Regions from separate parts of the Lysinibacillus sp. RC46 genome, predicted to be linked through region 1. Evidence: riboswitches for the same ligand, from Rfam matches in the RefSeq annotation. Region 1 holds a riboswitch; the other holds the start of a gene.

Region 1 (6,095 bases):
CTTTCCGCCGCTAACTCGTGCCTTTCCGCCGCTAACATGTGCCCTTCCGCCGCTAACTCGTGTCTTTCCGCCGCTAACTCGTGCCTTCCTCCGCTAACTCGTGCCTTCCGCCGCTAACTCATGCCTTTCCGCCGCTAACTCGTGGCTTTTCGCCGCTAACTCATGCCTTTCCGCCGCTAACTCGTGGCTTTTCGCCGCTAACTCGTGCCTTCCTCCGCTAACACATACATCTGTTACGATAATCCCCAGATAAAAAAACATTGGATAAAGTTCTGAATTGTGAGATAATTGAAGTGTATTTTCACTTTTTGAGAACAAGTAAATTAGATATAGGAGGGCTTGTGCTATGAATAGACGAATTCATTTTGTATCGCTTATTATTGGAAATTTGTTAACACTAGGAGCGATTTTCATTTACGCTATGCAAAGTCAAGTAGATGTGGCCCTCAGCACATATGCCCTTGTGATGGGATTTTTAAGCACATTACTTCTGATCTTTTTTTATTTATGGGGGGATGAAAAACAACAAATATCGAATCGTTTTTCTAAATAACTTGGGTGGTTTCAAACTATAGTTTTGAAGTCATCCCAGATTTTTTCGAACACTGCCATTGAACAAAAAAGCGATTTCCCCCTTTTCTACATCAGTAGTTGAGGGAATTTCTTTTCACGAAATGCTTCTTTTTTCGTGGCATTCCCCTCTGTATACGCCGAATTATTGTTGAAAAATAAAAAATTTTGTAGAAAATTTAAAAAGAATGATTGAGTAGTAATTCAATTTTCTGTATAATCAGCTTGTTTGACAATACTAATTTGAATTTGGGGGTAGACAATTGGGTAAAGCATTGATTATAGGAGCTGGCGGAGTAGCCAGTGTTGTGGTACACAAGTGTGTTCAAAATTCGGACGTATTTGAGGAAATTTGTATCGCAAGTAGAACTGTTTCAAAATGTGACGCTCTAAAAGAAAAACTAGATGGCGGAAAAACAAAGATTCATACCGCACAGGTAGACGCAGACAATACGGAAGAGGTTATTGAGCTTATTAAAGCCTTCGGACCAGAAGTTGTTATTAATGTAGCACTACCTTATCAAGACTTAACGATTATGGATGCTTGCTTAGCGACAGGTGTACACTATGTGGATACTGCAAACTACGAGCCACCTGAAACGGCAAAATTTGAATATAAATGGCAATGGGCTTATAAAGAGAAGTTCGAAAAAGCTGGTCTAACTGCTTTACTTGGTAGCGGTTTTGATCCAGGTGTAACGGGCGTTTTCACAGCTCATGCACAAAAACATGAATTTGATGAAATCCACTACATAGATATTGTGGATGCAAATGCCGGTGATCACGGTTACCATTTCGCTACAAACTTCAACCCAGAAATCAACATTCGTGAAATTACAGCGAATGGTCGTTACTGGAAAGCAGGCGAGTGGATTGAAACTGCACCACTTGAGAAAAAAGAGGTTTATAACTTACCAGAAATCGGACCAAAAGATATTTACCTTTTATACCATGAAGAACTAGAATCACTTGCTAAAAACATTAAAGGCTTAAAGCAAATCCGTTTCTGGATGACATTCTCTGAAAAATACTTAACACATTTAAAAGTATTAGAGAATGTTGGTATGACTTCTATCGAGCCTATTGAATTTGAAGGACAAATGATTCAACCAATTCACTTCCTAAAAGCTGTACTGCCTGATCCAGCATCACTTGGACCACGTACAAAAGGAAAAACTAACATCGGTTGTATTATTCGCGGTCTAAAAGATGGTAAGGAAAAAACTTATTATGTCTACAATGTATGTGACCACGAGGAATGCTATAACGAGGTTGGTTCACAGGCAATTTCCTACACAACTGGTGTCCCAGCAATGATTGGTGCAATGCTAGTGATGAACGGTCAATGGCGTAAACCTGGCGTTTGGAATGTCGAAGATTTCAATCCAGATCCATTCATGGATGCACTAAATAAATGGGGTCTACCATGGCAAGAAAGCCATAATCCAGAATTACTTGACCTTGAGTTAGATGTAAAGGAATTAAGTCGATGAAGCCAATTGATTTCTCAAAAGTTCCATCCCCTTCTTACGTAGTGGATGAACGATTATTAACAAAAAATCTAGAACTTTTAAAATCGATTCAAGATCGCACAGGTTGCCGTGTTTTACTTGCCTTAAAAGGGTTTTCAATGCATTCCACATTCCCATTAGTGGGTGAATATTTAGCAGGAATTACGTCTAGCTCATTATTTGAAGCTCAACTCGGCTATGAAAAAATGGGCAAAGAAGTTCATGTCTATGCACCAGCTTACGTGGAACATGAAATGGACGAGCTTCTTGGCTATGTTGATCATATTGTGTTTAATTCATTTAACCAATGGAATCAATTTAAGGACAAAGTAAAGTCTGCTGGTAAAACAATTGAATGTGGTATTCGTATCAATCCTGAGTACTCTGAAATTGAAACAGCACTTTACGATCCTTGCTACACGAATTCTCGTCTTGGCACAACATTAGCCAACTTCGACAAGTCACAGCTTGACGGTATTGACGGCTTACACTTCCATGCAATGTGTGAGCAAAACTCAGATACGTTAGAGCGCATTATACAAGTTGTCGAAGAAAAATTTGGTGATGTTTTACATCAAATGAAATGGTTAAACTTTGGTGGAGGTCACCATATTACACGTGATGATTATGATGTAGAAAAGCTTGTGAATATCATTAATTACATTCAAGACAAGTATAACCTTCTCGTCTATTTAGAGCCCGGTGAAGCTGTTGCACTTAATACAGGCTATTTAGTAGCAACGGTTCTTGATGTACAGAAAAACGGTATGGACCTAGCAATTTTAGATACATCGGCAACTTGCCATATGCCAGATGTTCTAGAAATGCCGTACCGCCCAATGATCATCGGTTCTGGTCAACCAAATGAACTAGCTTACACATATCGCCTAGGCGGGCTTACATGTCTTGCTGGTGATGTAATTGGTGATTATTCATTCGAACAACCTTTACAACCAGGCGATCGTTTAGTATTTACAGATATGGCGCATTACTCAATGGTGAAAAATCATATGTTTAATGGTGTAAATCTTCCATCAATCGTTTCTTATAACGATGAAGAAGGCATTAAAGTCATTCGTGAATTTAAATTTGAAGACTATAGCGGCCGACTTTCATAAGGCCAAAGAAAATCCTCTCCAACTTATAGATGGAGAGGATTTTTTTATGGCTGCATATTCATCCAACTATCAACATGATGAATGGCAAAACCATTATAACCTTTTTTATTAGCATAATGTCGATGGACTTGTGCTAACTGTTTATTCATATAGGCTTCTCCATCATCATAGAAGGTAATATTTTTCCCTTCATCAGAGGCACCTGTTTCCACACTAATAATAATTGATTTTTTTACTTTTTTTGCATAGTTTATTTCATGTTCAACAATATTTATAATGTCTTTAGCAGCATCTCGATAAGCCATTATCGAAACACTTTCCACTTGGTCAATCACCCAATCAGCTAGTAACCCTTGTCCAAATTGGTTTTTGTATGTAATTTCGTCAAACCAAAATGGCATATCCACTTCCAATGGCAAATGTAATCGATCAGTATCCCCTTTCGCTCTAGTAAGAAGCACTTGATAGGATTCAATCGTTTTTACTTGGTTCGAGCTCCAACCACTATTTAAATACGGCTCTACGTCGAGATGAACTCCAGAAAATTGCTCTGTTGCTGCTGCATTTTCATTATATGTACGTAACCAATCAAACAGCTGATCCTGCATTTTATAGCCCTCCTTTGAAACCCAGCTTGCAGAACCATCCAACGCATATACTTTTATACCTTTTGCCATTGCTTTATCAATAAAACTTTTGTAATAGTTACTTGCTATATCACTATTAATTTGTAAATATAATTTATTAATATCTTTGCTTTCTAAAAATGAGAGTACCCCTGATTCATCTTCGACAATCTTTGTCGTATCCCATAACCAAGTAGCCTTATCTTGCATGGCCATTGCGTCTACCTTCCCCATTGTTAATCCTAGCGTACTTACAATTGTTACTATAAAAGCAATGATTGCTTTTAGTGAACGACTTACCATATATTACATCTCCATTCTATTTACCGAGGCTCATAGAACAGAACCTGGCAACCTGACAATCATGCACTACAATAGTGTTTAGACTCATGGCTTTGCGTCCTTCCCTTTCGGTGAAGTTTGCCTTTTACAGTATTTTTCTTACCTAACATAATACGATGTTAGTACGAATATGTCTGTAGGTAAAACGCATAACTTTATTGATAACTTTCTAATAAGATAATAAGAACACAGGTTATTTGTACTATATTAGTATAAAAACGTAGCAGTAATAATGAAGGTGAACAAGATGATGAAGTAGCAATTGAGAATGATGAAATGCAAAATTAGATATCGATTCCTTTCGATATCTTTAACTGAAAAACAATTTGTATATAATGTAGCCTATCAATAACACTAAAACTAATACGACCGTCTCTTTCCAACCCATACCATTTAAATTTCCGCTAGTTCCCCTATTTATCCCATCGTTTAAAGAACCAGTAGGATTGTTTTTTAATTCACTTTGTTTTAAATGCTCTCTTTTTTCTTCAGGTGTTTCCGTTTTCTTTGAATCCATATGATAAATACCTCCTCAAAAACGAATTATTAAAAGATATATGCATAATTATGCTTTGTCATGCAGCTCATCGGACGTCCCAAGGAAAGTGACCTGTCGGAATGGAAATCAACGACACGTTTTGGTGATAAGCTTAATATTCGACATAGAGTATTCAGTTTCCCTTTTGGAAGCCACTTAAAAAGAAAGACAGAATCACATATTTGTAATTCTGTCTAAAACATCAACATGAAGTGTTGTATTGAATTATTTAATCCTACAAAAACTTATGCCTCTACGTTTTCTTTTTCATTTTCAAGCATTTTGTGTAAATAATTTATTATTTCACGTATACCTTCTAATGAATTCACAAGTATCTTCGGGTCAACGTATGTGATCATACGATTTTCAAGATTAGCCACAGCTGTAAAGTAGCGTGTTTTTGAATAATTGACAAGTCCCATCTGCTTTAATACTGACTCATCAAAATCAAGAATTTCACGAGCTTCTGTTACAAGTAATCCATAATTCACAACATCCGTGTTCAACACTATAATCCGTGCTGTTGCAGCATTAGAAGAACGATTATATAGAATACGCTCAAAATCAAGCACAGGGACTAGCTCGCCACGAATTCTTGTGAAGCCTAGAAGATAATTAGGTAAGTGAGGAATCGGTGTTACTTGCTCTAACTTTTCAATCGAAATCGCTTGTTCCACAGGCACTGCATATTCCTCTGTACCACAAGCAAAAACTACTGCCTTTACACTTTCCATTCGTTCACATCCTCGATTTTTGTGGTTATTTTTTCGCAGACTCTTTGACGATTTCAACAAGTAAATCCGCTAATTTTTCTAATTCTTCGACTGGGATTTTTTCATTTGTTGTATGAATGTCCTCGTACCCAACAGAAAGATTTACTGTAGGGATGCCAAAGCCCGCAATAACATTAGCATCGGAACCTCCGCCTGAAATACCAAGCTTTGGCGTACGATCGATGTTGTGTACAGCCGCCATTGCCACTTGAACAACTTTATCTGATTCTGTTACACGGAATCCAGGATACATTAGCTTCACTTCAACTTCAGCTTTTGCACCTAATGAAGCTGCAACTTGCTCAAACGTCTCCTGCATATGCTTCGTTTGGGCATCTAGCTTCGCTTTGTCGATCGAACGAGCCTCTGCAAGAATTGTTACTTCGTCACACACAATATTTGTTGCCTGACCACCCTCAAAGCGACCAATATTTGCTGTTGTTTCTTCATCTAATCGACCTAGCTTCATTTGTGCAATACATTTGGAAGCAACTGTTATCGCTGAAATTCCTTTTTCTGGAGCAACACCAGCGTGTGCTGTTTTCCCAATTATTTTAACGGAAATTTTCGCTTGGAATGGAGCTGCTGTTACAATTCCTCCTACTTTGCCATCACTG
Region 2 (6,095 bases), on a different contig from region 1:
GTTCCTTTAATTCCTCTTTACTGCCTACATTGTCTAAAGTCTTATCTTTTTCAATTTTATGCATCTCGAGAACATGTTGCGAAGGTGGAATAATCAAACTTACAATAACAATTGTAATACCTGTAATCACAACGCCTGAGAAAACAGGTGCTTGCCACAGTTCATTTAACAAACCTAAAAATCCTTTTGATTGGATTGTAAGACTAGGCACATGTGTTAAAGATGTAATAGTGTAATAAACTAACCCGACAGTTATACTAGCCCAAACTGCAGGTGTACTTACTCGCTTCCAAAACGGCCCTAAAACGATTGGCCAGAAAATTGTCACGAATATAATATCCCATGCCAAATATGCTAAATCAATTACTTTCTGGAAGCTGACCGCTAGAAATAAACCTAGCAAAGCGCTTAAAATAATAATCAGTCTTGAAAATCTTAATAGTTTTTTAGGATCTGGGTTACGATTAATAAAGTCTAAATAAATGTTTTTGGTGATAATTCCTGAAGTCGCAACATAACACGCGGCTACAGTAGACATCCCCATCGCTGCCATTGCTGTTAAAAAGATGGCTGCTAATAACGGTGGGAAATATCCTTGAGCAAAGGCAAGCATCAATGTCTCTGGATTTGTACTACCAGGATAAATCGTTTTGAACGCTTCTCCTAACATACCTGGAATCCAGCTGATCGCGATAATAATAGTTCCAGCTATAATCATACTGCGCTGTGCTACTTTTGGACTTTTAGCCGCGGCTACCCTTTGTCCTAAGTCCACTGCCGGAATATCACCAAGTGCTAACACAAGATATAGCGTCCAAAACTCTGCTCCAGCCTTATTGAAGAGTTCACTAATATTCCACCACTCCGGGTTAAATGTTACATCAGGGTAATAGAATAAGATAAAAATTGTGATCCCTACTATCCCCGCTACTGCAAGTGCTCCCTGAACAATTTCCGTATAGGCTACAGCCCATAAGCCACCAATAACAGAATATAGGGCTGTTAATGATACAAAGAGTAATGCTGCTGGAACGAAATCAATTTGCAACAGCTGCTGAATGATATACGTGCCTCCAACTGTTAACGCCGCTGCATTAAAGACACCGAAGGCAATCGCCATGACGACGCCTGTATAAGCACCTAGCTTTTTGCTACCATATCTTATTCCATAGTAGTCTGCTAATGTCCAGCCTTTTAATCTACGTAAAGGCTTCGTCCAAATGAGTGCTCCAAGAATCATACAAGTCCCTAAACCGCCCATTGTCGCTGAACCTTCAAAGCCGCCACTTGTGTAGCCAGAGCCTACTGCTGCAAAGAAGAATGGGGCTGCTAATAAGGCCGCCACTAGACTTCCTGTAACAACAGATAAAGGCATGCTCCACCCAGCAACAATTAAATCCTCTGCAGTATTAACTCGTTTGTATCCTTTATATCCAATGTAATAAATAAAAATTAAGTATAAGCTAAAGATGATTATATTTAACATTGTATTGCTCCTTAGTTTTTCACATTAACCGTTCATAACGACTCCGCCATTAGGCGTTAACACTTGACCTGTATAGAAATTCGCATTTTCTGAAGCTAAAAATAACACAGTCTTTGCGATTTCCTCTGGTTGAGCTAATCGTTTTAACGGATATTTAGCAGACTCTTCCTCTACATAATTCTCTCCGAATTCCTTTAGGATGTCTGTAAATGTACCACTAGGAGCTACTGCATTGACTAGTATTGAAGGTGCTAACTCTCGTGCCAAAGCCTTCGTAAATGCATTAATGCCACCCTTTGCAGCAGAATAATGCGTAAATTCCTCACAACCTAAACTACCAATATCAGAAGAAATATTAATAATTTTTCCTTTGTTTCGTTCTTTCATTCTTTTTGCTGCTTCTCGGCAATTGTAGAAGCAACCGTATAAATGAACTTTAATCATTTTATCCCATTGCTCATCTGTTAAATCCGTTATGCTTGAAGCCTGTGCAAATCCAGCGTTATTGACAAGAATATCAATAGCGCCTAACTGTTTGTCCATAGATTGATACATAGCTTGAACTTGCTGTGAATTCGATACATCTGCATTAAATTTTATAGCCTGTACACCAAACTTTTCTGCTTGTGCACGAACCTCTTCTGCCTCGTTATCATCACCAATATAATTGATACATACATTGGCTCCTTGCTCGGCAAAGCCTAAAGCAATGGCTTTGCCGATTCCTTTACTTGAACCCGTAATTAGTACATTTTTTCCTTTAAAATTAATTTCCATTATTGACCGTTCTCCAATTTGAATTTTGCTACAAGTACCTGTAATTCTTCTGCTGTTTTTCCTAATGAAGAAGATGCCTCTTTCACCTCTTGCATGGTCGTCAATTGCTCTTGTGTTGCATTTGACACATTCGCTGAGAATTCAGATGACTGCCCCGCAGATTGCTTAATATTATTAACAGATGCTGCTACTTCCTCCGAAGAAGCTGAAATTTGTTGAGATGCAGCTGAAATTTCACGTATCTGACTTGCAACTTCTTCTGATGAAGTGAGAATTTCTTTAAAGATTTCTCCTACTTCGTTTGTAAACTCCATACCAGCCTTTACATCTTCTTTCCCTTTTTCCATAACCGTGATAGAGGCGTTAGAATCAGCTTGAATAGTACTAATTAAATTGTATATTTCCGTTGCAGATTGAGATGATTGTTCCGCTAATCGTCTAACCTCATCAGCGACAACCGCGAAGCCTTTCCCATGCTCTCCAGCTCTAGCAGCTTCGATTGCCGCATTCAATGCTAGTAGATTTGTTTGATCTGCTATGGCTGTAATAAGATTTACGATATCGCTAATTTTTTTCGTATTGATATGTAATCCGTTTATTGTTGTACCGATTTGTTCAACAGAATCATTAATCAACTCCATTTGTGCAATGACTTGCTGAACAACATGATTTCCACGTTCTGAAGCTTGCGAAGCAGAAATAGATGATTCAGCGGCCGTATTAGCAGAGTCAGCAATTTGCTGGATGCCTGTCGCTGTTTCTTCCATAGCAGCAGCTGTTTCCTCAGTCATTACCATTGAAGCCTCAGCGTTTTGCGTGATTTGTCCCATGTCTTGAGCAATAGTTGTTGAGCTGTTATATGTTTCCGCTGCATTAACAGTTAGCTGATTAGCAGCAGAAGAAACGTTGTCAGATGTATTTCTAATATTTAAAATGATATGTTGTAAATTCGAAACCATCGTATTAATAGATTTAGATAAATTTCCGATTTCGTCCTTCGTTATTTCTAAATCTACATTTACTAATTCCCCATTCGCTACTTGATTTGCAGCGTTCACTACTTTCTTAAGTGGTTTTAATAGACGATCAATAATTATGTAGAGTAAAACTAATAGAAGTAAAATTCCAATAACAGCTATAACAATTTGTTTTATGACACTTGTTTTAATGATGGTATTTATGTAGTCCGCGGAATAATCGATACCTAATAACGCAATAAGCTTGCCATTGTCATCTTTAATAGGGGTAAACACAGTTCGCCATGAACCATAAGGATCTTCGAAAATATCAGTTACAGCAGTGCTATTATTTTTAATTGCCAATTTAGCTGTTTTTACATGTTCATCTGCTAAATCAGTAAAGATTTCACCCGCTTCATAGACATCATTCAAATTAGATGTATAGCCGATCGGGTTAACGCCACCTGCGTCCTTCACATCCCAAATATAGCTCCAACTCATAATACCTTGTTCTTCTTGGATCTTATCGAGTTGCTTTTGAATTTTCTTAAATTCAGCATTAGTCTCTCCCTTTTCAGTCAATAAATCTTTAACCTCATTACTATCAAGATTCATAGCTGTCAATAAACCAACACTTTTCAACTCTTGTTCTAAATCAACAGACATTCGATTGTTTAATTCTCTAATACTTTGCGTAGTAATAATAGCAATTAGAAGCAAAACAATAATAGAAACCGTTAGTAAAAGTTTGTTTTTTAATGAAACATTTTTAAACAACTTCATGATTATTACTTCCTCCTTTATCGTATTTTTGGCAAAAAAAAGAACCTATTTCAAAAGAAACAGGCATCAAAGAATATGACTAGCAATATATGTACTTAACTAGTACTCCTTTGCAGCTCAGCCATCCTAGTATTTATTACCTTAGATCTGTAGCTTTGCGTCTCTACCTTTCAGTAGATTTGCCCATCTTTTTCCTCCTCAAATTAACACAATGGGTAAAAGTAGTCAATGTTACCAGTTGAAAAACCACATAATATTTACTATTTTACTATTACAATAAAATGAACAATATTACATAATTTTCTCGGCTCATCCGCAATTCTCTTCAGAGAAATTAAAAACAGCTACAACGCAATATTGTAGCTGCTACTATAATTTTAAATAATCAATTACCCCTAAATGATTATTCAAATTAAAGATATATCTATTTTAGTGTCATGTATAAGACTGACGGTATAAATGATAAAGCAAACATACAGGAATACCACATAGATGTACGGCGTAATGAAAAACGAACTTGTTTCTTTTCTGCATAAAAAATGTCTAACATCACTGAAGCAACAACAAGTGGGATCGTAACACATGCGAAAGCAACTAATAAAATGTTTAAACCAAACATAAAAGCACCCCTCTGTTCGTGAACATTTATTTTTCCTCTTTGTGACAACTTTATGTCAATTTCAGTGTACACAATTTCGTCACAAACTGTCAACTACATTCAACTAAGAAAAACGTGCTTTTTGCAGAATATTTTTATCGTAATAGAGATTTTATGTAAAACCTTTCACAAAAAAAGCAACTGCAAAATTGCGGTTGCTTTTTTAATCATTAATTCATTGATTCTTTATCAAATTTTACACTTGACAATTCACAGGAGACGTTTTTAATCTCTATATTTATCTGTAAGCCCTCTTAAGAAATTTCTCACAAAGCGATCGCCACATTCTTTATAGTTACGATGACTTGGATTTCTTAAAATGGCACCTAATTCACCTTTTGAAACGCTAACGCCCCCATCATATAAAATATCGAGCATCTCCTCACTCGTTAAGGCTAACGCAATCTTCACTTTCTTTAATAGCATATTATTAGGGCTTTCTTTTCCTGAAACAGGTAGTGGGCCTTCTGGTTGACCAGACTTAGACTTTTGCGGACCTCGTTTAAATGTAATAAATCCATTTAAAAAAGCCTCTACCATTTTATTATTACATTTAATGTATTCTTCTGGTGCTTCTTCCTCATCATAAACTTTAATAAGCATGTTCAATACTTCTTCCTTCGTATAGTCCATGCCACCTAGCTGAAAAATTTTAACCATATCTGTATTTTTGATATCTAATGCATATCTTAAACGGATTAAAATATCATTGTTCGTCATTTTTAAAAAACCTCCATTTTAACTGTAAAAGCGCTTCTAATAATCCTATCCAAATTGAAGCATTACTTTATTATAGCAGAGACATTCACAATTTTAGTTAGCTTTCCAAAAGTTACTTTACTATAGTATTTAGAATGTGCATTTTATTTTTTAACATGTATGATTAGCTAACTCTCGACCATTCTAATCACAAGGAGGTGAGATAAATGGCTAATCGTAGTTCAAATAAGCTTCTAGTTCCCGGTGTACATGAAGCCGTTAATCAATTGAAATATGAAATCGCACAAGAATTTAATGTACAATTAGGGCCAGAAGCCTCTTCTCGTGCAAACGGTTCAGTCGGAGGAGAAATAACAAAACGCCTCGTAGAAATGGCTGAAAAACGTTCAAAAGGTTTATTATAATAATAATTCAAAAAGAACGAATCCCTTTTTTAAAATTGGAATTCGTTCTTTCAATTTTAATTATTAAATTTCAACCGATTGTAAAGCCTCTCTTGCCCCTTTTTTAAGAGTTAGCATCACGATAAAGGAAATGCAATATAAGGCTGCTAAATAGATCATTACGACCGTCATATCATAACTTTGAAGAATATAGCCGACAAAGATCGGTGAAAATCCTCCAATTGCTCTACCGAAGTTAAAAATCGTGTTTGTTGCTGTACTTCGAATTTGCACCGGATAGAAGCTACTAATTAAAGCTCCATACCCTG

The links. A riboswitch is a leader RNA that binds a small molecule or an ion and turns the genes downstream of it on or off. The one in region 1 is predicted to bind cyclic di-GMP.
Region 2: linked by a shared signal. The riboswitch ahead of ABH966_RS13540 (methyl-accepting chemotaxis protein) and the one ahead of ABH966_RS20575 (amidase) in region 1 are both predicted to bind cyclic di-GMP.

Annotation. Positions count from the first base shown of each region.
Region 1 is NZ_JBGCCF010000027.1:25,882-31,976, reverse strand. Features, by position in the region: gene ABH966_RS20590 (hypothetical protein) at 347-553, shown strand; gene ABH966_RS20585 (saccharopine dehydrogenase family protein) at 834-2,063, shown strand; gene nspC (carboxynorspermidine decarboxylase) at 2,060-3,199, shown strand; gene ABH966_RS20575 (amidase) at 3,244-4,128, opposite strand; cyclic di-GMP riboswitch class I at 4,172-4,260, opposite strand; gene ABH966_RS20570 (DUF6366 family protein) at 4,478-4,684, opposite strand; gene ABH966_RS20565 (chemotaxis protein CheW) at 4,951-5,439, opposite strand; gene ABH966_RS20560 (M20/M25/M40 family metallo-hydrolase) at 5,465-6,095, opposite strand, start outside.
Region 2 is NZ_JBGCCF010000013.1:49,533-55,627, reverse strand. Features, by position in the region: gene ABH966_RS13550 (sodium:solute symporter family protein) at 1-1,486, opposite strand, end outside; gene ABH966_RS13545 (SDR family NAD(P)-dependent oxidoreductase) at 1,511-2,263, opposite strand; gene ABH966_RS13540 (methyl-accepting chemotaxis protein) at 2,263-4,005, opposite strand; cyclic di-GMP riboswitch class I at 4,114-4,199, opposite strand; gene ABH966_RS13535 (hypothetical protein) at 4,430-4,624, opposite strand; gene ABH966_RS13530 (YehS family protein) at 4,889-5,383, opposite strand; gene ABH966_RS13525 (alpha/beta-type small acid-soluble spore protein) at 5,590-5,787, shown strand; gene ABH966_RS13520 (MFS transporter) at 5,851-6,095, opposite strand, start outside.